DNA from 2 places in the Bradyrhizobium sp. B120 genome. Region 1 is predicted to be linked to the other one. Evidence: riboswitches for the same ligand, from Rfam matches in the RefSeq annotation. Region 1 holds a riboswitch; the other holds the start of a gene.
The links. Region 1 has a riboswitch for glycine ahead of ACOIX3_RS25310 (D-amino acid dehydrogenase). Riboswitches for the same ligand answer to the same signal wherever they lie in the genome.
Positions count from the first base shown of each region.

Region 2: linked by a shared signal. The riboswitch ahead of gcvT (glycine cleavage system aminomethyltransferase GcvT) and the one ahead of ACOIX3_RS25310 (D-amino acid dehydrogenase) in region 1 are both predicted to bind glycine.

Region 1 is NZ_CP185242.1:5,452,385-5,467,257, reverse strand. It holds gene ACOIX3_RS25340 (M20 aminoacylase family protein) at 1-1,064, opposite strand, end outside; gene ACOIX3_RS25335 (M81 family metallopeptidase) at 1,071-2,591, opposite strand; gene ACOIX3_RS25330 (ABC transporter ATP-binding protein) at 2,833-4,482, opposite strand; gene ACOIX3_RS25325 (ABC transporter permease) at 4,637-5,524, opposite strand; gene ACOIX3_RS25320 (ABC transporter permease) at 5,528-6,469, opposite strand; gene ACOIX3_RS25315 (ArgE/DapE family deacylase) at 6,733-8,049, opposite strand; gene ACOIX3_RS25310 (D-amino acid dehydrogenase) at 8,176-9,483, opposite strand; glycine riboswitch at 9,552-9,666, opposite strand; glycine riboswitch at 9,670-9,775, opposite strand; gene ACOIX3_RS25305 (M20/M25/M40 family metallo-hydrolase) at 9,867-10,997, opposite strand; gene ACOIX3_RS25300 (ABC transporter substrate-binding protein) at 11,267-12,886, shown strand; gene ACOIX3_RS25295 (hypothetical protein) at 12,971-13,285, opposite strand; gene ACOIX3_RS25290 (PilZ domain-containing protein) at 13,567-13,854, shown strand; gene ACOIX3_RS25285 (phospholipase D-like domain-containing protein) at 13,978-14,873, shown strand, end outside.
Region 2 is NZ_CP185242.1:5,622,111-5,636,983, reverse strand. It holds gene recA (recombinase RecA) at 1-75, shown strand, start outside; gene ACOIX3_RS26180 (hypothetical protein) at 234-983, shown strand; gene ACOIX3_RS26175 (hypothetical protein) at 980-1,213, shown strand; gene ACOIX3_RS26170 (hypothetical protein) at 1,231-2,217, shown strand; gene ACOIX3_RS26165 (hypothetical protein) at 2,413-3,303, shown strand; gene ACOIX3_RS26160 (acyl-CoA thioesterase) at 3,336-3,767, opposite strand; gene gcvP (aminomethyl-transferring glycine dehydrogenase) at 3,949-6,822, opposite strand; gene gcvH (glycine cleavage system protein GcvH) at 6,845-7,210, opposite strand; gene gcvT (glycine cleavage system aminomethyltransferase GcvT) at 7,231-8,376, opposite strand; glycine riboswitch at 8,517-8,607, opposite strand; gene alaS (alanine--tRNA ligase) at 8,809-11,481, shown strand; gene ACOIX3_RS26135 (cyclic nucleotide-gated ion channel) at 11,493-12,743, shown strand; gene ACOIX3_RS26130 (DUF3455 domain-containing protein) at 12,740-13,240, opposite strand; gene ACOIX3_RS26125 (NADP-dependent isocitrate dehydrogenase) at 13,278-14,492, opposite strand; gene ACOIX3_RS26120 (alpha/beta hydrolase family protein) at 14,685-14,873, opposite strand, start outside.

The sequences.
Region 1 (14,873 bases):
ACCGAACCGTCATGGCCGACCCAGAAATAGGCGCCGGGAATGGCCTGCATCATGTCGGCGAAGTCTTCGCTGCCCATCTTGGGCGTCGAGCGGGTGATCACCTTGGCCGGATCGACAACCGTACGCGCGACTTCCTCGACGACGCGGGACTGCTCTTCCTGGTTCACCAGGACGCTAAAGCCGTCGCGGATCTCGACCGAGATTTCGGCGCCATACGCCACCGCAAAGCCGGCGGCGATTTCGCGCATGCGCTTGCGGATCAGCTCACGAATTTCGTCGGAGAAGCAGCGCACCGTGCCGCACATCCAGGCTTCGCCGGGAATGACGTTGTACGCCGACCCGGAATGGATCTGCGTGATCGACAGCACCGCAGCCTGCAGCGGATCGACGTTGCGGCTGACGATCGACTGCAACGCTTGTCCGAGCGTCATTGCGATCACGACCGCGTCCTTGGAGCGCTCCGGCATCGCGCCATGCGCGCCGTAGCCCTGGATCCTGATGTCGAAGAAGTCGGCTGCGGCCATTGCCGGGCCCGGCAGGATCGCGATCTCGCCATGGTTAAGGTCGGGCGCGTTGTGCAGGCCGTAGACCTCATCGCAGGGGAACTGCTTGAACAGGCCGTCCTTGATCATGGCGCGGGCGCCGCCGAGACCTTCCTCGGCCGGCTGGAAGATGAAATGCACGGTGCCGTCGAAATTGCGGGTCTCGGCGAGATAGCGCGCCGTGCCGAGCAGCATCGTGGTGTGGCCGTCATGGCCGCAGCCGTGGAAGCGGCCGGGGATGGTGGAGCGCCACTTCAGATTGGTGTTCTCTTCCATCGGCAGCGCGTCCATGTCGGCGCGCAGGCCGATCTTCTTGGTGCTGTTGCCCTTGCCCTTGAGCACGCCGACCACGCCGGTGCCGCCAAGGCCGCGATGCACCTCGATGCCCCAGCTCGTGAGCTTGTCGGCGACGATGCCTGAGGTGCGGACCTCCTCGAAGCCGATCTCGGGATGCGCATGCAGATCCCGTCTGATGGCGGTGAGTTCGTCGGCAAAACTGTCGATGCGCTCAATGGTCGGCATGGCTCTCTATCCGTTTGTGCGTGATGGGGAGGAGGGGGTGAAAGTGGGGCCGTTAGGCTTGATACGAATGCCGGGACGCAAATGTTTCCAAGGAAGCGTCGCGGGATCGGCCGGCATCGGGCCGGGCGCGGCGCAGATCAGCAGCTTCCCGGCGATCGGCTCGAAATCGGCGCGGAAGTGCACCGAGCTCTTGTTGACCAGGATCTTCTGCGTCGTGGGCTCGATGCCGACATAGCGGTACATCGCCTGGTCGGCAAGCTGGGCCTTGTAGGAGGCGACGACGACACGAACGTCGCCGACCCGCAGACAGGCCGAGGGCCCCATGTCCATGTCGCGGCCGCCGTAAAACGGCCCTGGCGCGACGAACTTGCCGTCCGAGAGTTGTTCGACGACGAAGGTCTCGCGGTACGGCGTGTCGCCGGGAATGCCTGATTTGCCGCCGAGCTCGAGCGTGACTGATGCCCCGACGCCAGCCGCATGGGCAGCCTGCGCCGATGCCGGATCGCAGATCACGCCGGTGGCGGCACTCGCGCCGTTGCGCACCAGCGCGCGCAGCATGCCCGTGGTGTCGGAATTGCCGCCGGCGCCGGGATTGTCCTGGGTGTCGGCGATGACGATCGGTTTGGTCGCCAAGCGCGCCAGTTCCATCGCATGGCGGACGCCATCGTCGGGTAAATAGATGCGGCCGTCGAAGTCGTCTTCATGGCCTTCGACCAGCGCGAGGATATTGTCGGCTGCGGCGTCCGCATCAGCCTGGGTCCGGCCATAGGCGAACACGCTCGGACCACAATCCCTGAAATCGGCGGCCGGGAAGCCGAACGCAAACGAAAGCGTCGGCACCGCCTCGCTCTCCAGCGCGACGACCTTTTGATAGATGCCCCTGGCCGGCTGGTCGTTGGTGCATTGCCAGCTGATCGGGATCAGGAACGGCACTTGGCGGAACGCCTTGGCGAGGCGCTGCCCGGATTTGAGCAGCAAGGCCAGATGCCTGGCGCAGGCGCGGCCGGTGTCGGCCATGTCGACATGCGGATAGGTGCGGTAGGCGATCAGCGCATCGGCATGCGCGATCATTTCGGGCGAGACGTTCGCGTGCAGGTCGAGGCTCGCGACCAGCGGCACATCCGGACCGATCGCCTTGCGGACGCGGGCAAGGATTTCGCCTTCGCCGTCGTCGAGGTGCTCGGTCACCATCGCGCCGTGCAGATCGAGATAGACGCCGTCGATCGGACGGGCCGCGGCAATGCCGTCGACCATCTCCGTCACGATGCGCTCGAAGGCATCCTTCGTGACATGGGCCGACGGAGTTGCGCCGGCCGCGACCGTCGGGGCGAGCTCCCAGCCATTGGCTTCCGCCGCCTCGACAAAGCCGGCGAGGCCCGCATTGATCTTGCGCATGACCTTGAGCACCTCAGTGCCATGCGTCATCGACGGCCAGCCGCCGCCGTGCACGAAGTCGTCATAGGTTGCCTTCGTCGGTGCGAAGGTGTTGGTCTCGTGCAGGAAGCCGCCAACGGCAATGCGGGTCATCAAGTTGGTCTCGATACGTTTCTTCGATCACGGTGCGATCGGAACGGGTTCGCGCCACGATCTCGTTGGTTTGAGCGTGTTCTTTCGGGAAGACCGGCGTCCACCTTCCAGGCCATGCCCTAGCGCGCGACGTTAAGCGTGTCGTCGCGCCAAGCGCAAGCCGGGGAGCACCTCCGGATTTGCATGCCCTATGGGCGTATTGAAAGGCCCAAAGGTACGTCGTCAGGTTAAGTCTAAAGACCTAGGCCGTTGCCACGAGGCCTTCCGAAACCGGGCGGAAATTCGCAAAATCCCACCCGCGCCCCGGTGCTGCTTCGAGCAGCGCACGGGTGTATGCCTGTTGCGGATTGGTCAGCACCTCGGCCGCCGGTCCCTGTTCCACGACGCGGCCATGTTGCATCACGGCGACGTCGTCGCAGATCTGTGCGGCGACGCGCAGATCGTGCGTGATGAACAACAGCGCGATGCCGAGCCGCCGCTGGATTTCGTCGAGCAGATTGAGAACCTGCGCCTGCACCGAGACGTCGAGCGCGGACACCGCCTCATCCGCCACCAGCACGTCGGGATCGAGCGCCAGCGCGCGCGCGATCGCGATGCGCTGGCGCTGACCGCCGGAGAACTGGTGCGGATAGCGCGAAATCGCGTCGGGCGGCAGATGGACGAGCTCAAGCAGCTCGCGGGCCCGCGCCAGCGCATCCTTGCGCGGCATGCCGTAATTGATCGGGCCTTCCGCGATGCTCTCGCCAACGGTGACGCGCGGGTTGAGCGAGCGGTAGGGGTCCTGGAAGATGATCTGGATCTTCTGGCGATGCGGCTGCAACAGCCGGCGCGACAGGTCGGAGATCTCGCGGCCGGCGAGGCGCACCCCGCCCGAGGTCGGATCGATCAGGCGGACGATGCAGCGCGCCACCGTCGATTTGCCGGAACCGCTTTCGCCGACGATGCCGAGCGTGCGGCCCTTGCGCAGGGTGAGCGTGACGTTGCTGGCGGCGGCGACCTCGCGGGCTTTGCCGTACAGCGACCGCTCCCGGTAGACCTTGCTGAGTTCGTTGGCTTCCAGCACCACCGGCTCCTTCGTCTCCGGCCGCGGCGCGCGCGGCACGAGGCTCGGCACCGCGGACAGCAGGTTGCGGGTATATTCCATCGTCGGGTTGCGCAGCACATCTTGCAGCTGGCCGGTCTCGACCAGCCGGCCGTGCCGCATCACCGCGACGCGGTCGGCGATCTCGGCCACCACGCCCATGTCGTGGGTGATGAACAGAACCGCCGTGCCGTGATCGCGTTGCAGGTCGCGGATCAGCGTGAGGATCTGCTTCTGGGTGGTGACGTCGAGCGCGGTGGTCGGCTCGTCCGCGATCAGGAGCTTTGGTTCCAGCACCAGCGCCATCGCGATCATGATGCGCTGGCGCTGTCCGCCCGAGAGGCGGTGAGGGTAGGAGGAGAAGATGCGCTCCACATCGGGCAGCCGCACATGCTCCATCATCGCCAGGATCTTCTGACGCCGCGCGCGGGAGTCGAGATCGGTATGGGCGCGCAGCACCTCGTCGATCTGGCGGCCGACTGGCACCACCGGATTGAGCGCGGTCATTGGCTCCTGGAAGATCATCGCCATCCGCGTCGCGCGCAGCTGGCGCAGCCGCCGGTCGGTCGCGGTGAGCAGTTCCTCGCCGACCAGTTTGACGCTGCCGCCGGACGGCACCAGCGTGCCCTTCTGCAGCAGGCCCATCGTGGTCAAAGAGGTCACCGACTTGCCCGAGCCGCTTTCGCCGACAAGGCAGAGCGTCTCGCCCTCGCGCACCTGCAGCGACAGGTCGTCGATGATGCGGTGCGCGTCCGCCTTGCGGCCGAGAGCGACGACGAGATTGTTGATGTCGAGGACGACGTTGGTCATCAGGCTGGTTCCACCGGCGTTGCGAGTGATAGCGACAGATTTCATCTTGCGTCATTCCGGGGCGATGCGAGGCATCGAACCCGGAATCTCGAGATTCCGGGTCTGGTGCTAACGCACCATCCCGGAATGACGGCTTCAATTGGTATTGAAGCCGTCACTTGCCCTCACGCTGTTTCATGCGGGGATCGAGCGCGTCGCGCGCGGCGTCGCCGATCAGGTTGACGCTGAGAATGGCGATCGAGAGCAGCAGCCCCGGCCAGAAGATCAGCGACGGCTTGACCTGGAAATAGGCACGGCCCTCGGCCATGATGTTGCCCCAGGTCGGCGTTTCCGGCGAGATGCCGGCGCCGAGGAACGACAGGATCGCCTCGGTCAGGATCGCGGATGCGCAGACATAGGTGCCTTGCACGATCAGCGGCGCGATCGTGTTCGGCATCAAATGCCGCCACATGATCTTCGGCAGGCTTGAGCCCAGCGAGATCGCGGCCTCGACATAGGGCTCCTCGCGCGCGGTCAGCACCACCGAGCGCACCAGCCGCGCCACGCGCGGGATCTCGGGGATGGTGATCGCGACCATCACGGTCCAGATGCTGGCGCCGGACAGCGACACCACGGCGATCGCGAGCAGGATAGCGGGGATCGCCATCAAGCCGTCCATCACGCGCATCATCACCGCATCGACCCAGCGGAAGAAGCCGGCGACGAGGCCGATCAGCAGCCCGATGGCGATCGAGCAGACGGCGGCGCCGAGCCCGATCAACAGCGAGATCCGTGCGCCATAGATGACGCGCGACAGCAGGTCGCGTCCATAGGCGTCGGTGCCGAGCAGGTATTGCGCGCTCGACGGCTTCAGCCGCTGCGACGGCGTCAGCAACAACGGATCGTGCGGCGCGATCAGCGGCGCGAAGCTCGCCATCAGGATGATCAGGACGAGGCAGATCGTTGCAACCGCGATGATCGGCGTCGACGCCAGGAAGCCGAACTTGACGCGGAACGGCCGGGTGACCGGGATAGAGGATTCGGGAAGGGTTTCGATCGCCATTGCTCAGTACCGGATACGAGGATCGAGCAGGGTGTAAGCGAGGTCGATCAAGAGATTGACCGCGACATAGATACCCGATGTCAAAAGGATCATGGCCTGGATCACCGGATAGTCGCGCGCCAGCACCGCATCGACGGTGAGGCGGCCGATGCCGGGCAGGTTGAACACGCTCTCGGTGACGACCACGCCCGAGATCAGCAGCGCGAAACCGGAACCGATCACGGTGATGACCGGGACCGCGGCGTTGCGCAGCGCATGACGCAGCAGCACGCCGGTCTCGCCGATGCCCTTGGCGCGCGCGGTGCGCACGTAATCCTCACCCAGCACGTCGAGCATAGAGGCCCGCGTCATGCGTGCGATCAACGCGACATAGATGAAGGAGAGGGTGCAGGTCGGCAGGATGATGCGCTCGAAGAACGGACCGAAGCCAGCCGAGATGCTCTTGAAGCCCTGCACGGGCACCCAGCGCAGATCGATCGCAAACACCTGGATCAGCACATAGCCGATCACGAACACCGGCACCGAGAAGCCGAGCACCGAAAGCCCCATCACGCAGCGGTCGATCCAGGTGCCGTGCTTCCACGCCGCGATCACGCCGAGCGGCACCGCCACCAGGATCGACAGGACGATGGTGGCCAGCGCGACCGAAATCGAAGGCTCGAGGCGCGGGCCGATCATCTCGAGGATCGGCTTGTTCGAGATCAGGGAGACGCCGAGGTCGCCGTGCAGCAGCTTGGCGACCCAGGTATAAAACTGGATGTAGATCGGCTCGTTGAGACCGAGCGAGGTGCGTATACGGTCGAGCTGTTCCGGTGTCGCATTGTCGCCGGCAAGAATTGCGGCCGGGTCACCCGGCGTCAGCCGCAGCAACAGGAACACGAACAGAGCCACCACGCCCATCACGGGAATGGCGGCGAGGATGCGGCGGAGGAGATAGCCGATCATCGCTGCTATCTCCTGCCGTCAGATGGTGCGAAGCGAAGGCTGGGCCGCATCATACTCATGGTGTCCCCGTGATGTGTCTCATGCGCTTCTGCGTCTTGTCTCAAGGCTAGCGCGAACGTGATGAATTTGCAGGCAAATACTGTGCCAATGGAGACGTCATATCAAGGCGCGGTTCAGGCCGTTGGCGGCCTCCTTTGGTCTGAAGTTGCTATTTCGAATTGCACATGTCGCCATGTGCCACCGACCTGAAACGGCAAGTCCATTCACGCTTTCACCACGCCGCACCAATTGGCGACGAACAGTGCGATGCTCTGCGTTGTCTTGCGAAGGCTGTCGAGCTCGACACGTTCGTTGAACGCATGCGGGCCGATACCGTACGGACCATAGCAAAGGGCAGGGATGCCGTAGTCGACGCAATAGTAGCGGGTGTCGTTGACGGCGGTGGACAGGCGCTCCTGCATCGGAGCCTGGAAGATGGAATGATGTGCTGCCGACAGGGCTGCTTCCGCTTCGCTGCCAGGCTCGCACACCGCTGCGTCTGCCTGAAAACCGCTCCACACGAGCTCGGCCGGATTATCGGACAGGAAGTCGTCGGCCTTGTGCGCCTCCGTCAGGCATTCCTCGATGCCGCGCATCGCCTGCTGGGGTGTTTCGCCCGGCAAGAGACCAAGCCGGCAATCCAGCTCGCACCAGGCCGCGGTCGAACTGGCCCAATCGCCGCCCTTGATGATCCCGACGTTGAACTTGATCGGATTCTTGACGCTGCGGAACCAGCTGTTGTCGAGCGCCCGGGCATTGAGCGCCTTGGTGTAATCCTGGAATGCGCGCACCAGATGCATCGCCGACAGGATGGCGCTCGTACCGGCTTCCGAATAGGCGACATGCACCGGCGTGCCGCGGACGCGCAGTCGAAACCAGACGGCGCCGACCTGGGCGCGCGTGAGCGTGTGTCCGGTCGGTTCGGGAATCAGGCAGGCGTCGGCGCGATAGCCGCGCATCAAGGTCGACAGCGCGCCGTTGCCGGTGCTCTCTTCCTCGGTCACGGTTTGCAGATGGACGCGTCCGCCCGGGGCATAGCCGGCGTCGCGGATCGCATCGAGCGCGAAGATCATTGCCGAGACACCGGCCTTCATGTCTTGCGCGCCGCGCCCGAACATCCAGCCGTCGTGCACGGCGCCCGAGAACGGCGGTTGTTCCCAAAGATCGGCGGGCCCCTCCGGCACCACGTCGATATGACCTTGCAGGATCAGGCTGCGTCCGCTGCCTTTGCTGTCGAGCGTCGCAACGACCTGCTGCGATCCGGCAAGGTCGATGCCGTCCATCGGTGCAGCCTTCGGATGACTCATCAGGTTGACGTCGGCAAGGCTGAACGTATCGACGTCGTAGCGGCGCTTTGCGAATTGCTCGGCCAGCCAAGCTTGTTGCGGCGCTTCCTGTCCGCGCAAGCTGCGGAACTGCACCATGCGTGACAGGAACGCGATCTGATCGTCGAAGTTTCGATCGACGGCCGCGCACAGCTCCGCGGCAATCTGATCCGGCTTGGTCAGCGTCTCACGCGTGCCCGCTACCCCACTGCGCATTGTCCCCTCCCGAGCTGAAGCGCTTTTCCCCAATATGACGCTAGTCGTTGTCATGCGGTGTTTCTCAGCGAATTCCAACTTGGCCACACGCAAATACGCACATATTCTTCCTCGTCGGCCGGATAATTAGGGGAAAGCTGCGCGGGCGGTCTCGGTCGCATCGACCTGCGACGGCACCATCGAAGGCGTGTCGAGGTCGCGCCAGTCATCGATCGCGCCTGCCACCATCTGCGCCGTCGCAGCCGACAGCGTCCAGCCGAGATGACCATGGCCCGTGTTGTAGAACACGCCCGGAATCCGTCCGGCGCGCACCACCGGCATCATGTTCGGCATCATCGGGCGCAGGCCGGCCCATGGCACGACTTTCGACGTGTCGACGCCGGGGAAATGCTGCCGCACCCAATCCACCAGCGGCTGGATGCGGTCGGCGCGAATGTCGAGGTTGAAGCCGTTGAACTCGGCCGTGCCGGCGACGCGGAAGCGGTCGGCGCCGAGCCGGCTGGTGACGATCTTCGCGGCTTCATCGAGCAGGCTGACGGTCGGCGCAGCGTCCCGGCTTTGCGGCGCATCGAGCTGCACGGTGATCGAATAGCCCTTCACCGGATAGACGTTGACGCGGTCATTGAGCAGGCCGGCGAAGTGGCGGCTCGCGACACCGGCGCAAATCACGATGCCGTCCGCCTGCAACTCGTGTCGCGTTGCGACCTCGGCATCGTGCGAAGCGGTGTCGTTCCAGCCGATGCGGAAGCCGTCGTCGCCGCGCGCGATCGCATCGACGTCGGCTTCATGGACGAAGCTTGCGCCGCGGCGGATGCAGGCGTCGGCCAGCCCGCGCGTGAACTTGTGGATATCGCCGGTGGCATCCGACGGCGTGAAGAAGCCGCCATAGCAGGTCGTCTGCAGCGCGGGCTCGATGCTGCGGATCTCGTCCGCCGTCACCGGCCGGCGGTCGAGCCCGCCTTGCTGCAGCAGCGTGTTGACGCGCAGGCCCGCCTCGAAGCCGGCCTTGTCGTGATAGACGTGCAGAATGCCGCGGCGTTCGAGATCGAAGGCGATATTCTCGCGCTGGGCGATCGAGAACAGATGCTTGCGCGCTTCGATTGCGAGCCGCGTGGTCTCGATGGTGTTGCTGCGATAGCGGCCGATGTGGCCGACGAACTCGCCGATCCAGGAATATTTGTGCCAGCTCGGCTTCGGATTCATCAGCAGCGGCGCGTCGCTTCGAAGCATCCAGCGCAGCCCCTTGAGAATGGTCGCGGCGCTGTTCCACACCTCCGCGTTGCTGGCGGAAAGCTGTCCGCCGTTGGCGAATGAGGTTTCCATTGCGGCGTAGCGATGCCTGTCGAGGACAGTCACCCGGTAGCCGCGTTCGAGCAGGGCATAGGCCGTCGTCACGCCGGTGATGCCGGCGCCAATGATCGCGATGTGGGGCATGGTGGTCTTCAGGCTCCCGTGGGTTAGAGTCGCCGAACCACCGGTGAAACCGGCAGCTTCGACGCCCCATCTGTCACGGTACCTGAGAGCTTGATCCGCATCGGGCCTCGGCCCAAAAGCAGACTATCCCCTTCGGTGGACGTCATGGCCGTTTCCATTTGGCCATGCCGTCTCTCTCCAGATCGTCCTGACGATACAGTCCTTTTGCCTGAGAGTTTCCGGGGCGGTTGCTCCGTCGGCGCCGAAACAACAACACGAATGTTGTCGCTTCGATCTCTCCCGCATCGTCGCGTTGGACGGCCGGACCGTAGGCGAAGCCAAAAAATTGGACAAGGCTAAATTTCGGTCCGGCAGTGCCAACGTGTTGTGCAGTGCAAATCGAGTTAATCGAGCGTCGCCAGTAGTGCCGCCATCAGGCGGCCGCGCTCGGCGAGGCTCTCGACTTCGATATGTTCGTTCAAAGTGTGGGCGTCGGCGCCCCGTACGCCGAGGCCATCGAGGGTGGGGATACCCATCGCGCCGGTGAAGTTGCCGTCAGAGCCGCCGCCGGCGCTGCCGTGCGGCAAATCAAGACCCATATCGGCGGCGAGACGCTTTGCCTTTTCATAGAGCGCCATGGTGCCCGCATCCGGCTCCCACACCGGGCGAGTGACGCCGCGCGTCACCTTGAATGTCACGTCATTTGCCGTGCCCGACAGCGCCAGCATGCGCTCGACGCCGCGGTCGAGATCGGCCTGGCGCTTGGCCATGCTGAGCGCTTCGCCGGTGCAGGTCGTCGCGACGCAATTGACCCATTGCCCGCCATGCACGATGCCGACCGAGAAGGTGCAGTCTTCGGTGGTCATGCCGTCGATGGCAATGATTTGCCGGGCCATTTCGCGGATCGCGGAACGGCCGGAGGACAACGTCGCGCCGGCATGGCTCGGCTTGCCGACAGCTTCCAGATTGAAGCGCGCGATGGCGTAGCGGCCGGTGACGACGCCGTTGTTCGGCCGGCCGGGCTCGGGCACCAGCACGTATTTGTTGCGCGCGGCTTCCGCCTCGATGATGTCGCGCGTCGACGGCGTGCCGACCTCTTCATCGGGCGTGAACAGCACCGTGATCGGCAGCGGCGTCGTAAACGACGCGCGTGCCAACTGCCGGATCGCCTCGATCGACAGATAGTTGCCGCCCTTCATGTCGAAGATACCGGGCCCGAAGCACTTGTTGCCCTCGCGCCGCCACGCCAGCTTTTCGATGGTGCCGACCGGGTGCACGGTGTCCAGATGGCCGGCGATCAGGATGCCGGGCTGGCCTTGTTTCGGATGGGGAAAACGGGCACGGACGCAGCCGGCGAAGCCCTGGCGTCCCGCGATGCGTTCGATCGTCGCACCCATGACCGCCATCTCGCGCGCCGCGAGGTCGAGCATGCGCTCGACTGCGGCCGCATCCCATGTCGGGCTCTCGCATTCCACCCAGCTGCGCAGCCCCTGCAGCATCGCTTCGGAATCAAAAGGAAGATTGGCGGGGTTCATGTCTTTTCTCTCTTGTTGTTTGTGCGCGCCGATACGCGTTCGCGTGCCGTACGAAAAGCTCGGAAGACGAGTTTGTAAAGTCAAATGCGCTGCACCTGCCGCTCATTCGTTCGTATACGTTTGATCCTGCCCAAAACCGATTGACGCGCATTGCGCTTGATGCAAGTCTCGATTTCACAAGCCATACAGCATGTTAGTTCGCTTAAATAACGAACCGCATGCATAACGAATAAGCCGGCTTTGACCAGTTACACGTCAGGAGAAATTGCATGTTCCCTATCTCGCGTTGGAAGCACCGCACGCTAGCGGCTGCGTTGACGGCGCTCGCGCTGTCGTTCGCGCCGCAGGAATTGTCCTTTGCGCCGCAGGCCATGGCCGCGGGCAAGACCATCACCGCGGTGATGCATTCGGATCTGCGCGTCATCGATCCGATCCTGACCACCGCCTATATCACGCGAGACCATGGCTACATGGTCTACGACACGCTGGTCGCGACCGACTCCAACTTCAAGATCCAGCCGCAGATGGCGGACTGGAAGGTGTCCGATGACAAGCTCACTTACACGTTCACGCTGCGCGACGGCCTGAAGTGGCACGATGGAACGCCGGTGACCGCGGAAGATTGCGTCGCTTCGCTGAAGCGCTGGGCCAAGGTCGACGGCATGGGCCAGAAGCTGATGGACTTCACGGCGAGCCTAGAGGCCACCGATGCGAAGACGATTACGCTGAAGCTGAAGGAGCCCTACGGCCTGGTGCTGGATTCGATCGGCAAGCCGTCGTCGCGCGTTGCCTTCATGATGCCGAAGCGGCTGGCCGAAACCCCGCCCGACAAGCCGATCCCGGAGCAGATCGGCTCGGGTCCGTTCAAATTCGTTCAGGCCGAATTCCAGCCGGGCGTGAAGGCGGTCTATGTCAAGAACACGGACTACGTGCCGCGCAAGGAGCCGGCGAGCTGGACCGCGGGCGGCAAGGTCGTGAAGGTTGACCGCGTCGAGTGGGTGACGATGGCCGACGCGCAGACGGCGATGAACGCGCTGCAGTCCGGCGACATCGATTTCCTGGAGAACCCGTCGTTCGACACGTTGTCGATCCTGGAAGGCGACAAGGACCTGAAGGTCGAAACGCTGAACAAGTTCGGCTTCCAGACGCTCGGCCGCATGAACTTCCTCTATCCGCCGTTCGACAACATCAAGGTTCGCCAGGCGGCGCTGATGGCGATCAACCAGAAGCAGGTGCTCGACGCGCTGGTCGGCAATCCCAAGTATTACAAGACCTGCGTCTCCTTCTTCATCTGCGATACGCCGTTCGCGTCCGAGGTCGGCGGCGAGACCTTGTTGAAGGGCGGCGACATGGCGGCCGCCAAGAAGGCGCTTGCCGAGTCCGGCTATGATGGCACGCCCGTCGTCATCATGGCGCCGGGCGACGTCACCACGCTCAAGGCGCAGCCGGTTGTTGTCGCCCAGCAACTGCGCGACGCCGGCTTCAAGGTCGACCTGCAGGCTACCGACTGGCAGACCGTGGTGACCCGCCGCGCCAGCCAGAAGGCGCCGAAGGATGGCGGCTGGAACATGTTCTTCACCAACTGGGTCAGTGCCGACGTCTCCAACCCGATCGCCAACCTCTCGATCGGCGGCCAGGGCAAGAATGGCGGATGGTTCGGCTGGGCCGACGATCCGAAGATCGAAAAGCTGAAGGACGCCTTCGTTCGCGCGCCGTCGCTCGACGAGCAGAAGAAGATCGCGGCCGATATCCAGAAGGAAGCCTACGAGCAGGTCATCTACATTCCGCTCGGTCAGTATCAGGGTCCGAGCGCCTGGCGTAAGTCGCTGTCCGGTGTGCTCGATGGTCCGGCAACGCCGATCTTCTGGAATATCGACAAGTCCGAGTAGGCTTCAGGCTTCACGCAACACAAATGGCCGGGACCTGTCCCGGCCATTTTCGTTTCGCGCCGTCGCTCCGCGACGGCGGCTAATCTAGTGGCCTGATTTCGCGTTGCTCGTGCTCGACAGGCTCGTGAGCTGGGTCTGTCCGACGCCGTCGCCGTTCATCCAGACCATCGCTCCCGCGGCAAACGCCAACAATCCGCACAGCACGATCGCGCTGCGAATCCAGCGCCGGTAGATCGCGCGCTCGTTGGGTGTCGCATCGAAGAATCTCTGTGCGTTGAGCCCGTTGCTGCAATGAGCCGCGTCGTCGCCGTGCTCAAGGGCGGAAGCGCCATGATCGGGCGCGGTATTGCCGACAATCTGATTGCGACCGGCAATCCGATTGCGATCCGCAATCGTCATCGCCTATCTCCAACTCATTGATCTCGAAATCTGAGGGCCGCGAAATGTGCGGCCGGAATTTCCAATGCGACGACACTACACCACGCGGCGATCGCGGCATGTGAACCCTGCCACACCCGCAAAACACGATGAGGTGATGCAGGCATCGTGATGCCCCGGCTGCCTGCTCAAGCCGTGGGCGGGCGCGTGGCATACCAATTTGGATAGCGGCGGCCTTAAGGTTCCCGTTAGTATTGCATCGTAACCTGACCGCCAGTCTGTGTACCACCCGTGACGGGCCCATGGCCGACGACCTTAGCAGGCCCGCACCGGCCAGCGCGCAACAGCCAATGCCGACCGAGCAGCGCCGTGCCGGCGCACGCCGCCGCGTCCTCAAGTCGGGAGCGATCGAGTTCGGCAATGAAGTGATCGCCTGCACGGTCCGGAATCTCTCGCCTCAGGGCGCCTGCATCGAAGTGATCTCGCCGCTGTGGTTTCCCGACCGCTTCACCCTCGCCGCCGACGGCCGGCGGTGGCCGTGCCGCATCGCATGGAAGAAGCAGAAGCGGCTCGGACTGGCGTTCGAGTAAGGCTCGACGCCAGGCCGGCGCGCCGCGCCGATTTGCACGAACAGTTGTCGTCTATTTCACAAACTACCCAAGGTTACCGCGGTATTGTCCGCCGGGCCGATACCCAGCCTCGGGGAAATTGTGATGACCATCAATGTCAAGGCCTACGCGAACGCCGATGATATCCTGATCGCCTGGCAGCCGGACACCTGGTCCAACGACTGGGTCGGTTTCCAGCTCGAGCGGCGCAACAACATCACGCAGCAGACGACCGTGCTGTCCAACCGCATTCCGCCGAAGCCGGGCCAGAAGCCGGTCGCGGACGCCGGCATCTCCTCGACGCAATCGCCGTTCCGGCGCTGCATCTGGACCGATCACAGCGTCGTCGACACCGAGAATGTCTCGTATCGCGTCACCGCGATGAAGGGCGGCGCGAACGGGACGTTCACGCCCGATGCCGCCTCGGTGTCGGCCTGGACGACGCCGGCGGTCGCTTCGGGCGATGCGGGCGGCGGCTTGTCGGCCTATTTCAACCGCGGCACCCTGATGTCGCAGATCGTCAGCCGCTTCGTGAAGGGCGATACCTCAGACGACTCGCTGCGCAATTTCGTCAAGGGCCTGTCCGACCCGGCCAACCAGGCGCGCCGCTACCTTTCAGGCGACGCCCTGCACGAGATCCTGGCCTTCCTGCACGATGCCGATCTCCGCGGCAGCCAGGTCCATGCCGCCATCTACGAGATGAATGACGAGGAGCTGGTCGGCGCGCTGAAACCGTTCGGCAGCCGCGGCAACGTCCTGCTCGGTAATGGCAGTGCGACCAAGCCGAACATCGCGGGCGAGCTCAGCGGCGCCGGCCTGACCGTCAAGCATCGCGATCTGTCGAATGCGGGCAGGTCGTCGCCCAGCGTCCACAACAAGTTCGTGGTCGAGAGCGACGCGCATGGCAACGCCATCCGCGTGCTGACCGGCAGCACCAACTGGACCACCACCGGGCTGTGCACGCAGCTCAACAACGTGCTGATCATCGAGAATGCGGTGAT
Region 2 (14,873 bases), 170 kb from region 1:
GGCCTGATCGCCGAGCAGATCCTTGCCGGTACGCCCGAGCGCGACGCCGAGGGCGAAGAGCCCGCCGAGGAGTAAGCCTCAAGCATGATCCGGAAAAGTGCGAAGCGGTTTTCCGAAAAGATCATGCTCGAACGATCAAATCATTTCGCTGCAAGCGGGCGCTGAGGACGTTGAGTTGCCGACGTCTTCGGCGCCCGTTTGGTTTTGTAGCCGGTGTTCGGTGAGTTGAAGCGGTGAAGCGCCTGATCTTGGGTAATCCATCCGGGCTCGACCTGAAACGCGCAGGTCTGGGCGACGCGGTGCTTCCGCTTTCATTTCGCTTCGCCTGGGGCGTGCTGCCTTCGTCACAAGAGCTGGCGGCCTATTTCGGCGTGCGAGCGGGCCAGAAGCCGGGGAATCATTGGTCGGATTGGATTTCCCCGTCCGCGAAGCGCGCGACTTGGAAGGACCTCGCGTTCAACGATTATTGCCAGTCGTTCGACATCATCGAATTGTGGTTTGACCCTGATCCAAACGATCAGCTGCAGTTGATCTGGGTGCTCGACCAGTTTCATGCTCAGCCGGACATGTTAGCAAAGCTGAAATTGCGTCTCGTCGGCTTCAGCCTGCTAACGATGGACCCGGCATGGCGCGGTTGGAACGAGGTCCCGCTGGCTAGCATCCGAGCTGTGGATATCGAGACCGCAAGCATGTGCTGGCAGGCGTATCGGGCGACAACTCCGCAGACGTGTTTCGATGTGGTGCACCGCAACCTGAGTGCGTTTCCCTTGCTGAGGCCGGCGCTGCTTGATCTGCTTCGTGAGCTGCCATGGAGCAGATCGGGACTAGGCGCGACCGAGATGCGACTGCTGGAGCTGATCGCGGCGGGATTCATGGGGACCAACGCGCTATTCTACCTCCGCGGCTTCGCCAGCGCGGCGTCTTCAACGACATGGAAATCGGCAGGCTGCTCGAGGGCCTTGCGCATGGACCGCAGCCGGTGATCGCTGGGCTCAACGATGGCTTGCGCTCTATCGACCCGAACAATGCGAAAGGTCGCCTGGAGGCCTTCCGGCGAAGCCGCTTGTCGGTGACAGAGTTTGGCAAGGCGGTGCTCGCCTACAAGGCGGACTTCAGCGATCACAATCCGATCAATCGCTGGTGGGGCGGCACGCACCTCACCAACGACAACCTCTGGCGCTGGAGTCCGGCGGTGACTGGCCATAGCACGTAGTGGGAGCCTCGCGCATCGTGACAAGTTTGATCCTTGCGACAAGCGATCTCGCGAGCTACCGCCTGAGACAGGCGCGAAGGGCCGATATCGTCGTCGGTTTGAGACCGCGCTTCGTTTGGGGGAAAATGCCCTCATCAGCTGAGCTCGCGACCCTCCTGGAAGCGCGTTCCGAAAAGCATGTCCATTTCGACACGCACTGGCTCGACTTCGCCAGTTCGAGATGGACTGGCTCGATCGGTCGGGACGTCGGTCTTGTCGAGCTCTGCGAGCGTTGCGACAGCGTCGAGCTATGGGCTGATCCCCGGCCGAACGACCAGCTGGTGCTGGTCTGGTTGCTCGACGTGCTCCGTCCGCACCGGCATGTCGTAGCGAAGCTCAGTCTGGTCCAGACCGATGTCGAGATCGGCATATACCGAAGCGAGAGCTCGGCGAAATGGCGATTGCCGGCACTTGCGGTAACCGATGATCGGTTGGAATTGGCCAGTCGCGCCTGGAATGCCTATTGTGCTCCGACGCCCGAGCCTTGTTTCGACTTTCTCATGCAGGATCTGTCGGCGATACCGCAGTTGCGCGCGGCCCTCATTGCGCTGCTTGAAGAGCTTCCCGGGCAGGAAACCGGCCTCGCCGCGTCCGAGTTGTGGATGCTGGATCTCGTCGCCGAAGGCGAGGCAAGGCCACAAGTCCTTTCAAGCGAGTTGAACAGAGAACGCGGCGTGTTCGATTTTCAGGAAGCGGAGCTGATCCTGGACCGGCTCGCTTATTGTCCATCGCCGGTCCTGACCGGATTCCCCGCCGAGATCGAGGGGCCAGACGATGTGAAGGCCCGACGAGAACGGCTCCTGTACAGTCGGCTGTCGCTCACCGATTTCGGCCGCGAAGTGTCGGATCGCGAGCTCGACTTCAGCCAGTACAATTCGATCCATCGCTGGTGGGGCGGCGCCGAGCTGACCAATGACCGGCTGTGGCGCTGGGATGCCGAGAGCCGCACCCTGGTCGCTCCATAGGTCTACGCATTGGATCGAAGCCGGAGGCTCACAATGTGTCGTTCAGCAAGTTGGACCGATGAATCCCGTGATCGCGAATGAGCTGTTATGAGCCGACTCATCCTCACATTCACTGATAGCGGCGCTGGCGCGCTGAAGGTCGCACGGCTTGCCGATTGCGTTGTTGGCGTCGAGCTGCGGTTCGTTTGCGGAAGATTGCCGGCATCAAGCGAACTGGATGCCTTGTGCTCGCCGCGCGCGGCTTCGCACCGCGCCGGGGCTCACTGGCTGGACAATCTCACCGGCGGATTGCTCGAGGACGCACATCGTCAGGGTCTTGGATTGGTCGAATTTTGCGAGCGCTTCGATGCCGTCGATCTTTGGGTCGATCCCGATCCGAACTCACAACTGCAATTGATCTGGCTGCTGGATTATCTGCGCCCGTATGCGGACCTCACATCCAGGCTTGCGGTACTGCAGACGGATCAGGGCGTCGGCGAGCAGCGGCCGACCGAATTGGCCGCCTGGCAGTCGCGCCTCGCGCCCATCCGTGGCCATCATCTCGAAACCGCGAGCGACGCGTGGACCGCTTGGCGCGCTTCAACGCCGGAAAGCTGGTTCAATCTGCTGACTCGGGATCTGCGCGCGCTTCCGCAATTGCGCAATTCAGTCGTCGCGCTCCTAGAAGAGCTCCCCTCGCGTGGCTCCGGGCTCGGCGCAACGGAAATGCGAATGCTGGAGCTGCCGTCAGCGGGACAGGTCCATCCGTACGATCTGTTTCCCGGGCACGAGAAACCCAATCGTCGGCGGACTTTCGGTTATTGGGAGACGGGGGCCCTGCTGGACGGGCTGGCTCACTGTCCGGTGCCTGCCATCTCGGGCCTCGACGAGGGGCCGTTCGATCTTGACATGCACGAGGATCCCGACCGTCACCAACGCTACAAGCGAAGCCGTCTCGCGCTGACCGGCCTCGGCCAGGCGATCGTCGCCGGCTCCGGCGACTTTAGCGACTACAATCCGATCCATCGCTGGTGGGGTGGCACCGAATTGACCAACGACCGGCTGTGGCGCTGGGACGCCGGAAGCCGCACCTTGATCGCCCTGTGAGCTTGAAGCACGTGACGCCGGCAGGCGCCGCGTTACGCCAGCGCCTTTTCGCGGCTCGCGACCAGCGCGCGCAGGTCTTCGGTCACCGCGACCGATTGATGGGTCTTCTGGTCGGTCGCGACCCAGATGATCTCGCCGGTGGCGCGCAGGTCGTCGGAGCCCTTGGCGAAGATCGCGAGCGTGAGCACGATCGAGGAACGGCCGATCTTGGCGACCCGCACGCAGACCTCGATGTCCTCGTCGAACCGGATCGGCGCCTTGTATTCGACCACCGATTTCACGGTGTGAAAGTCGATGCCGGTCCGCGCGACCTCGCCGAGATAGTCGTAGCCGAGCGCGCGGAAATACTCTGTGATCGCGGTGTCGAAATAGGTCAGGTAATGGGCGTTGAACACCACGGCCTGGGCGTCGACCTCGGAGTAGCGAACGCGAAACGGGAAATGAAACCAGAATGCCTCGCGCATGTTTCCTCCTGCCGCAGGCAGCCCTTGCTATCGTTGGTCTCGCGTCCGCTTCGACCGGTGCAGGTCGCGGACGAGCGAAACGCCGAATTCTTTTCGCTGTAGATGACAGGTTGAGCCGGAGGGCTCAACCTGCGCCTTGATATCCGGGCAACGCAAGCGCGTCCCGAGACACGTCGCCCGACTACTCCGCCGCCTGCGCGTAATCCTCGATCGGCGGGCACGAGCACACCAGATTGCGGTCGCCGTAGACATTGTCGACGCGGCCGACCGGGCTCCAGTATTTGTCGGAGCGCGACACGCCCGCCGGGAAGCAGCCCTCGGCGCGGCTGTAGGCCCGGTTCCAGGCATCATCGGCGATGTCGTGGACGGTGTGCGGCGCGTGGCGCAGCGGCGAGGCCTCGACCTTCCAACGGCCCTTCTCGATCTCCGCGATCTCGCCCCGGATCGCGATCATGGCATCGCAGAAGCGGTCGATCTCGAACTTCGATTCCGATTCCGTCGGCTCGATCATCAGCGTGCCCGCCACCGGGAAGCTCATGGTCGGCGCGTGGAAGCCGTAGTCGATCAGCCGCTTGGCGATATCGTCCACGGTGACACCGCTGGTCGTCTTCAGCGCCCGCGGGTCGACGATGCACTCATGCGCGACGCGGCCGCGCTCGTTGCGGTACAGCACCGGGAAGTGCGGCTGCAGCCGTGCGGCGATGTAGTTGGCATTGAGGATCGCAACCTCGGTCGCCCGCGTCAGCCCTTCGCCGCCCATCATCAGGATGTAGATGTAGGAGATGGTCAGGATCGACGCCGAGCCGAACGGCGCGGCCGACACCGGGCCGATGGCGTGCGCCGTCGCACCGTCAGTTGCGGGATGACCGGGCAGATAGGGCGCAAGATGCGCCTTCACGCCGATCGGGCCCATGCCGGGGCCGCCGCCGCCATGCGGGATGCAGAAGGTCTTGTGCAGATTGAGATGGCTGACGTCAGCGCCGTAATCGCCGGGCCGCGACAGCCCGACCTGCGCGTTCATGTTGGCGCCGTCGAGATAGACCTGGCCGCCATGTGCATGCACGACGTCGCAGATCTCGCTGATATGCTCCTCGAACACGCCGTGGGTCGACGGATAGGTGATCATCACAGCGGCAAGATTGGCCGAATGCTTCTCCGCCTTGGCGCGGAGATCGTTGACGTCGACGTCGCCGCGCGCGTCGCAGGCCACCACCACGACGTCCATGCCGACCATCGCGGCCGAGGCCGGATTGGTGCCGTGCGCGGAGGAGGGGATCAGGCAGACCTTGCGATGCGGCTCGCCGCGCGCGAGATGATAACCCCGGATCGCAAGGAGTCCGGCATATTCGCCCTGTGCGCCGGAGTTCGGCTGCAGCGAGATCGCGTCATAGCCGGTGATGTCGCACAGCCACTGCTCGAGCCGCTTGAACAGCGCGTGGTAGCCCTTGGCCTGATCCGCGGGAGCGAACGGATGCAGATTGCCGAACGCCGGCCAGGTCAGCGGGATCATCTCGGTGGTGGCGTTGAGCTTCATCGTGCAGGAGCCGAGCGGGATCATCGCGCGGTCGAGCGCGAGGTCGCGATCGCTGAGCTTGCGCATGTAGCGCAGCAGCTCAGTCTCCGAGCGGTGGGTGTTGAACACCGGGTGGGTGAGGAAGGCGCTGGTGCGGCGCAGCTCCTTCGGCAGCGCCTCGCGCGCGGCCGCCTCGATCTCGGCAAAGCTGAGCTTGCCGCCGAACACGCGCCACACCGCCTCGACGGTCTCCGGCGTCGTGGTCTCGTCGAGCGCGATGCCGAGCGTGGTCGCACCGATCCGGAGATTGATCCGCTCCGCCTGCGCGCGGGAGACGATCTCGATCTGCTTGCTTCCGGCCTCGACCGTCACGGTGTCGAAGAATGCCTCGCTGGTCGGCGCAAAGCCGAGCTTGCGCAGGCCCGCGGCGAGCACGGTGGCGCGGCGATGCACGCCGCGTGCGATATGGGTCAGGCCTTCGGGGCCGTGATACACCGCATACATCGAGGCGATCACGGCGAGCAGCACCTGCGCGGTGCAGATGTTGGAGGTCGCCTTCTCGCGGCGGATATGCTGCTCGCGGGTCTGCAGCGCGAGGCGATAGGCCGGTGCACCGCGCGAATCCACCGAAAGGCCGACGATGCGGCCGGGCAGCGAGCGCTTCAGCGTGTCGCGCACCGCCATGTAGGCGGCATGCGGTCCGCCATAACCCATCGGCACGCCGAAGCGTTGCGCCGAGCCGATCGCGATGTCGGCACCGAGCTCGCCGGGCGAGGTCAGCAGGGCCAGCGACAGCAGGTCCGCGGCGACGATCGCAAGCGCACCCTTGGCGCGCAGCGATGCGATCGCCGGCCGGAGGTCGCGCACCGCGCCCGTCGTGCCCGGATATTGCAGCAGTGCGCCGAGCACGTCGGCCTTGTCGAGCTCGGTCAGGGGATCGCCCACCACCAGCGCCCAGCCCAGCGGCGCGGCGCGCGTGCGCATCACCGCCAGTGTCTGCGGATGAACTTCTTTGTCGACGAAGAACACCTTCGCCTTCACCTGCGAGTGGCGCTCGGCGAGCGCCATAGCTTCGGCGGCCGCGGTCGCCTCGTCGAGCAGCGAGGCGTTGGCGACGTCGAGCCCGGTGAGATCGCAGATCATGGTCTGGAAGTTGAACAGGGCTTCGAGCCGGCCCTGGCTGATCTCCGGCTGGTACGGCGTATAGGCGGTGTACCAGGCCGGGTTCTCCAGGATGTTGCGCTGGATCACCGCGGGCAGGATGGTGCCGGAATAGCCCTGGCCGATCAGCGAGGTGAACACCTGGTTCTGCGCGGCGAGCTCGCTCATATGCGCGAGCGCTTCGGTTTCGCTCAGCGCCCGGCCGAGATCGAGCGGCGCCTTCTGAAGGATCGACGCCGGCAGCGTCTCATTCATCAGCGCCTGCAGGCTCGCGGCGCCGACCGTCTCCAGCATCGCGTTGATGTCGCGCGGGGATGGTCCGATGTGTCGGCGGACGAAATCGGTGGCGGCTTCGTTGATCGGCTTGAAGGGCGCGTTCATGGGCTAATCCTTGGGGTGATCCTCAGGCGGTGTGCGCGGCGTAGGCGGCCTCATCCATCAGGCCGCCGAGTTCGCCCTTGTCGGCTATCTTCAGCTTGAAGAACCAGGCCTTGCCGCCGGCATCCGAATTGACCAGCGCGGGCTCGGCGGCGAGCGCCTCGTTGACCTCGACCACCTCGCCGGTGATCGGCGCGTACACGTCCGAGGCGGCCTTGACGGATTCGACGACCGCGGCGGCCTCGGCCTTCTTCAGGCTGCGGCCGACCTTGGGCAGTTCGACGAACACGACGTCGCCGAGCTGCGACTGCGCGTAATCGGTGATCCCGATCGTGGCGACGTCGCCCTCGATACGGAGCCATTCGTGGTCGGACGTGTACAGCGTCGTCATAGGGATCGATCCTTTGGCGTTTAGCGTTTGTAGGTATTGGGAACGAAGGGCGTGGCGGCGACCTTCAGCGGTAGCCGCTGACCGCGCACTTCGGCGAAAACGGTGGTGTCGAGTGCGGAAAGGGATGTCGGCAGATAGCCCATTGCAACCGGCGCATTGAGGCTCGGGCCGAAACCGCCCGAGGTCACCTTGCCGATTGGCTCGGTCGAGGTCGGATCGGCAAACAGCACGGCGCCTTCGCGGACCGGCGCGCGGCCGTCGGGCTTCAGGCCGACACGGCGGCGGGAAGCGCCTTGTGCGAGTTGTGCGAGGATCTTGTCGGCGCCCGGAAAACCGCCGGCGCGGGCGCCGCCGCTGCGGCGAACCTTCTGCACCGACCATTCCAGCGCGCCTTCGACCGGCGTCGTCGTGGTGTCGATGTCATGGCCATAGAGGCAAAGCCCGGCCTCGAGTCGCAGGCTGTCGCGCGCACCGAGCCCGATCGGAAGTACATCAGGATTGGCCAACAGTGCGGTGACCAGGGCCTCCGCCTTGTCTGCGGGCACGGAAATCTCAAACCCGTCCTCGCCGGTATAGCCGGAGCGCGAGACGAAGCAGTCGATGTCATTGAGGCGGCGCGGACCGGCGTCCATGAATTTCATCGAACTGACGTCTGCACAAAGTTTCGCCAGCGCCGATTCAGCCTTCGGACCCTGCAGCGCGATCAGCGCGCGGTCGGCCAGCGACACGATCTCGCAGGCATCGGAGAGATGCGCCCGCAGATGCGCCTCGTCCTCGGCCTTGCAGGCGGCGTTGACCACCAGGAACAGGTGATCGCCGAAATTCGCCACCATCAGGTCGTCGAGCAGGCCGCCGTCGTCGTTGGTGAATTGCGCGTAGCGCTGCCGTCCCGGCGCGATGCCGACGATGTCCTGCGGCACCAGTTTTTCCAGCGCCAGCGCCGCGTCGCCGACCTTGCCGGATTTGGCCTTCAGCACGAGCTGTCCCATGTGGGACACATCGAACAGGCCGGCGTCCTTGCGGGTGTGCAGATGCTCCTTGAGCACGCCGGCGGTGTATTGCACCGGCATGTCGTAGCCGGCGAACGGCACCATCCTGGCCCCACGCGCCAGATGCAGCGCGTGCAGCGGGGTCTGTTTCAGCGGGGAAGTTTCGCGCGCAGACATCACAGGGCCCTCGCGGTTCCCGCAGGGGACCTATTTCCCCTTGAGAAACCTGCAGAAAGCCCCATCTGTCGCTGTGCCTGAGAGTATTATCCCGTCGGCGGGCGCGTCGGGGAGAACCCCAGCGCCTCTTTCCAGATGTCAGACGTCACGCGGTCCTTTTGCCTGAGAGTTTCCGGGGCGGTTGCTCCTTCGGCGCCGGCGGTAAGGCCGGTCTCTCCCGACGTGACGGGGTAACAGGTAGGTAGAAAACACGGCGCCACCAAGACTGTCAACGCAGCTGCAACAACTATCCAATGGGCTTTGTGCTGCCGCGGCAAGCCCATGATCCGCCTGCACAGTTTCTGGACACCGCAGCTGGCAATGTCTAAAAGCGTTCGGCCGGAAAATGACGCCTTTTTGCGGCTGGCCGGCCCCTTTTTCGATTGGATGAACATGAGCAGCGTCAACGACATCAGGTCGACATTTCTGAACTTCTTCAAGGAGAACGGCCACGAGATCGTGGCGTCGTCGCCGCTGGTTCCGCGCAACGACCCGACCCTGATGTTCACCAATGCCGGCATGGTGCAGTTCAAGAACGTCTTCACCGGTGTCGAGAAGCGCGGCTATCAGCGCGCCACGACGTCGCAGAAGTGCGTCCGCGCCGGCGGCAAGCATAACGACCTCGACAATGTCGGCTATACCGCGCGCCATCTCACCTTCTTCGAGATGCTCGGCAACTTCTCGTTCGGCGACTACTTCAAAGAGCGCGCGATCGAGCTCGCCTGGAATCTGATTACCAAGGATTTCGGGCTGAAGAAGGACAAGCTGCTCGTCACCGTCTATCACACCGACGACGAGGCGGCCGGCTACTGGAAGAAGATCGCGGGCTTCTCGGATGATCGCATCATCCGCATCCCGACCTCGGACAATTTCTGGGCGATGGGCGATACCGGCCCGTGCGGTCCGTGCTCCGAGATCTTCATCGATCGCGGCGAGCACATCTGGGGCGGACCTCCTGGTAGCCCCGAGGAGGACGGCGATCGCTTCCTCGAATTCTGGAATCTGGTGTTCATGCAGTACGAGCAGGTGACGAAGGAGGAGCGCGTGGCGCTGCCGCGTCCCTCGATCGACACCGGCATGGGGCTAGAGCGCATGGCCTGCATCCTGCAGGGCGTCGAGAGCGTGTTCGAGACCGATCTGTTCCGCCATTTGATCGATGCGGCCGCTTCGGCCCTCGGCCATGGGCCGAACGAGCAGAACGTTGCGTCGTACCGGGTGATGGCCGACCATCTGCGCTCTTCGGCGTTCCTGATTGCCGACGGCGTGCTGCCGTCGAACGAGGGCCGCGGCTATGTGCTGCGCCGGATCATGCGCCGCGCGATGCGCCACGCACAGCTCTTGGGCGCGAGCGAGCCGCTGATGCATCGCCTGGTCTGGGCGCTGGTCCGCGAGATGGGCCAGGCCTATCCGGACCTGGTGCGCGCGGAGAAGCTGATCGAGGAGACGCTGCAGCTGGAAGAGACCCGCTTCCGCAAGACGCTGGTACGGGGACTATCGATCCTCGACGAGAAGAGCGCCGGCCTCAAGAAGGGCGACATGTTCGACGGCGACACCGCGTTCACGCTGTACGACACCTATGGCTTCCCGCTGGACCTGACGCAGGATGCGCTGAAGTCGCGCGGCATCAGCGTCGACCAGGCCTCGTTCACTGACGCGATGAACCGCCAGCGCGAGAAGGCGCGTGCCTCATGGGCAGGCTCCGGTGAGGCGGCCACCGAGACGATCTGGTTCCCGTTGCGCGAGAAGCTCGGCGCGACCGAATTCCTCGGCTATGAGACCGAGAGCGCGGAAGGCGTGGTCACGGCGCTGGTCAAGGACGGCGCCGAGGTCGACGGCCTCAAGGCGGGCGAGAGCGGCGCGATCGTGCTGAACCAGACGCCGTTCTATGCGGAGTCCGGTGGTCAGGTCGGCGACGTCGGCGTCCTCACGGGCGAGGGCGTCAAATTCCGCGTCACCGACATGCAGAAGAAGGCCGGCGATCTGTTCGTGCATGTCGGCACGGTGGAGCAGGGCACGCTGAACGTCGGCACTGCGCTGCAGCTCGAGGTCGATCACGCCAGGCGTTCGTCGATCCGCGCCAACCACTCGGCCACGCATTTGTTGCACGAGGCGCTGCGCCAGGTGCTCGGCGATCACATCGCGCAGCGCGGCTCGCTGGTCGCGCCCGATCGCCTGCGCTTCGATTTCGTGCATCCGAAACCGATCACGCCGGAAGAGCTCGCCCGGGTCGAGGACATCGCCAACGATGTCGTGCTGGAGAATGACGAGGTGACGACCCGGGTCATGGGTGTCGACGACGCCCGCGAGGCCGGTGCACGCGCACTGTTCGGCGAGAAGTACGGCGACGAGGTTCGCGTCGTCTCGATGGGCAAGAGCGCCCGCGATCACGGACAGAACGCGCTCGGCTGGTCGGTCGAGCTCTGCGGCGGCACCCACGTTCGCCGCACCGGCGACATCGGCTTGATTTCGGTGACCAGCGAGAGCGCGGTCGCCTCCGGCGTGCGCCGCATCGAGGCGCTGACCGGACATCATGCGCGCAAGCACGCCAACGACACCATGACGCTGGCGAAGACCGCGGCGGCCGAGCTGCGCACCTCGATCGAGGACGTGCCGGCGCGCATCGCAGCCCTGATGGAGGAGCGCAAGAAGCTCGAGCGCGACCTGTCGGATGCCCGCAAGAAGCTCGCGATGGGCGGCGGAGCGTCGTCGAACGGCGCCGCCTCGGGCGTGCGCGAGGTCGGCAACGTCAAGCTGCTGGCGCGCGCGGTCGAGGGCGTCGAGACCAAGGACCTGAAGAGCCTGGTCGACGACGGCAAGAAGCAGATCGGCTCCGGCGTGGTTGCGATCGTCGGCGTGACCGAGGACGGCAAGGCCGGCATCGTGGTCGGCGTCACCGCCGACCTGACCTCGCGCTTCAACGCGGTCGAGCTGGTGCGCAAGGGCTCCGAGGTGCTCGGCGGCAAGGGCGGCGGCGGCCGGCCCGACATGGCGCAGGCCGGCGGGCCCGACGGAGCCAAGGCCGACGCCGCGCTGTCGGCGATCGAGCAAGCGATGGCCGGCGCCTGAGGGAGAGGCTGATCGTGGCGACGGCTCCGCTCAAGCCCACGATCAGCGATCCCGGACTACGGGAGCGTCTCTACGAGCTGCTCGAGCAGGACCACCTGCCATATTCGGTCGGCTCGCGCTTCGTCCGGCTCGTCGTCGCGATCATCACCGTCGATGTGCTGGCGGCGATTCTGGCGTCGGTACCGGAGATCGATGCCCAGTTCTGGTGGCTGTTCACGGCGATCGAGATCGCCGCGGTCGTCGCGTTCGCGCTGGAATATGCCGCGCGGCTCTGGAGTGTGGTCGGCCGCTCGCTGCGTGACATGACGCCGCTGCAGGCGCGGCTCGAATACGCCTGCTCGGCGCTCGGCGTGATCGACCTGCTCGCCTTCCTGCCGTCGGCCATCGCGCTTGCGATTGGTGACAAGACCGCGCTGGTGCTGTTCGGCATGCTGCCGTTCCTCAAGCTGGTGCGGTATTCGACTGCGATGCGCTCGCTGCTGGCGGCGCTGCATGCCGAGCGGCGCACGCTGTTCGGCTGCGTCGTGATCCTGACCGGCGCGGTGCTGCTGTTCGCCTCGCTGCTCTATGCCATCGAGCACAAGGTACAGCCGGACAAGTTCGGCACCATGCCGCAGGCGATGTGGTGGGCGATCGTAACGCTCGGCACTGTCGGTTACGGTGACGTCGTTCCGGTGACGCCGTTGGGGCGGATGGTCACCGTGGTTGCGATCGTGGTCGGCTTTGCGATGATCGCATTACCTGTCGCGATCGTCTCGACCGCGTTCGCCGACGAGGTGCGGCGCCGCGACTTCGTCGTGACCTGGGGCATGCTGGCGCGGGTGCCGCTGTTCTCGCATCTCAACGCCGCTGACATTGCCGACATCATGCGCCTGCTGCGGTCGCAGACCATCGAGGCCGGCGAGGTGCTGGTGCGGCGCGGCGATGCGGCGTCGTCGATGTATTTCATCACCGCCGGCGAGGTCGAGATCGACCTGCCGAGCCAGCGGGTGCGGCTCGGCGACGGCACGTTCTTCGGCGAGATCGCGCTGCTGCGCCGGACCAGCCGATCCGGCACGGTGACGGCGATGCGGAAGACCAAGCTGCTGTTGCTCGACGCGCAGGACTTCCATGCCCTGATCGAACGGATGCCGGCGCTCGCCGCGCATGTCAGGGAGACGGCGGAGGCGCGGCTCGCTGATCCGCTCGCGGCCGGTGGCGACCTTGCCGCCAGCGAGATTGCTCAGGCGCCGCACGAGACCGACGGCGGTATCCGCGATTAGTCGCGGCGCAGGAACACGTAATCCGCCGAATACGCCGCGCTCTTCAGTGCGCCTGATTTGTCGCAGGCGCCGCTGAGCTCGCCGCCCGAGGTGTTGATCCGCTGCACGGTGGCAACGCTCGAGAGCAGGCCGTTGCCGCGGTGGGAGATCACCTCGAGCTTCAGCCAGGGAATGTCCGCTGGCGTCGCCCCGGGGGCGGTGCCGGCGGTGCGGGCGGTCACGGCGCTGCCGTCGACATGCTCCCAGTTCGGCCCTGCATAATGCCGGCCGACGGTGCGGCCACCGGCGATCAGGGTGGCGACGGGTTCACGGAACGACCAGGCGAGCTTGCCGTCGGTGACCGGCTTGCACTCATAGACCTGGACGCCCTCGGCATGGGCGGTGAGGACCGCGGTCTCGTCGGGCGCCGCAACGGGGGCGGGCAGCGGATCGGCGGCGAGCGCCGCCGATCCGGTCAGCAACAAGGATGCGAGCGTTACCCGGCCGAGTAGGGACATGGTCACGCTCGCTGTTGTGTTCGGCAACAGGCGGCCGTTAGGCCGCCATCGCCTTTCCGAGATTCTCGGCGACCTTGTCGAGGAAGCCGGTGGTGGAGAGCCAGCGCTGGTCGGCGCCGACCAGGAGTGCGAGGTCCTTGGTCATGTAGCCCTCTTCGACGGTCGCGACGCAGACCTTCTCCAGGGTGGTGGCGAACTTCGCCAGCGCCTCGTTGTTGTCGAGCTTGGCGCGGTGGGCGAGGCCACGGGTCCAGGCGAAGATCGACGCGATCGAGTTGGTCGAGGTCTCCTTGCCCTTCTGGTGCTCGCGGTAATGGCGGGTCACCGTGCCGTGGGCGGCTTCGGCTTCCACCGTCTTGCCGTCCGGGGTGAGCAGCACCGAGGTCATCAGGCCGAGCGAGCCGTAGCCCTGGGCCACGGTGTCGGACTGCACGTCGCCGTCATAGTTCTTGCAGGCCCAGACATAGCCGCCGGACCATTTCAGCGCCGAGGCCACCATGTCGTCGATCAGGCGGTGCTCGTAGGTCAGGCCCTTGGCCTCGAATTCCTTCTTGAACTCGCGGTCGTAGATGTCCTGGAAGATGTCCTTGAAGCGGCCGTCATAGACCTTGAGGATCGTGTTCTTGGTCGAGAGGTAGACCGGGTAGTTGCGCAGCAGGCCATAGTTGAGCGAGGCGCGGGCGAAATCGATGATGGAGTCGTCGAGATTGTACATCTCCATCGCAACGCCGGCGCCGGGCGCCTTGAACACTTCCCGCTCGATCACGGTGCCGTCCTCGCCGACGAACTTCAGCGACAGCGTGCCCTTGCCGGGGAACTTGATGTCGGTGGCGCGGTACTGGTCGCCATAGGCGTGGCGGCCGATGATGATCGGCTTGGTCCAGCCGGGAACCAGGCGCGGCACGTTCTTGCAGATGATCGGTTCGCGGAAGATCACGCCGCCGAGGATGTTGCGGATGGTGCCGTTCGGCGACTTCCACATCTGCTTCAGGCCGAACTCCTTCACCCGGGCCTCGTCGGGGGTGATGGTGGCGCATTTGACGCCGACGCCGACCTTCTTGATGGCTTCGGCGGCGTCGATGGTCACCTGGTCATTGGTCTCATCGCGGTATTCCATGCCCAGATCGAAATAGAGCAGTTCGACATCCAGGAACGGGTTGATCAGCTTGTCCTTGATGTACTGCCAGATGATCCGGGTCATCTCGTCGCCATCGAGCTCGACGACGGGGTTGGATACCTTGATTTTTGCCATGACGGGGAGGCCCTCTTGGGAACGGCGCGCTTTTGACGGTGGGGGTGGAATACGCCTGCGCTATAGCACCGCCCGGGGACGGGCGGAAGCGCACCGGTTATGCACTTTCAGCCCATCTTTTCACCGAGAACCGCCATTCTGACGGCGGCTCTCGCTCCTTGTCCTGGGCGGGCTTTCAGCGCCTGAACCCCTCTAGAACGGGACCTGCGTCGCGGTGCCGGCCACGATGTACCAGGTCACGAACAGGCCCGCGATCAGGGCCCCCGGCAGGCTCGATCCGGTCCGCCGCCAGGTGAAGGTGGCGATCACGCCGACGATCGCCAGAAGCGGCACGAACTGGATCGCGACGATGGTCGAGAGCGGCACAAATCCCGGGTCCGG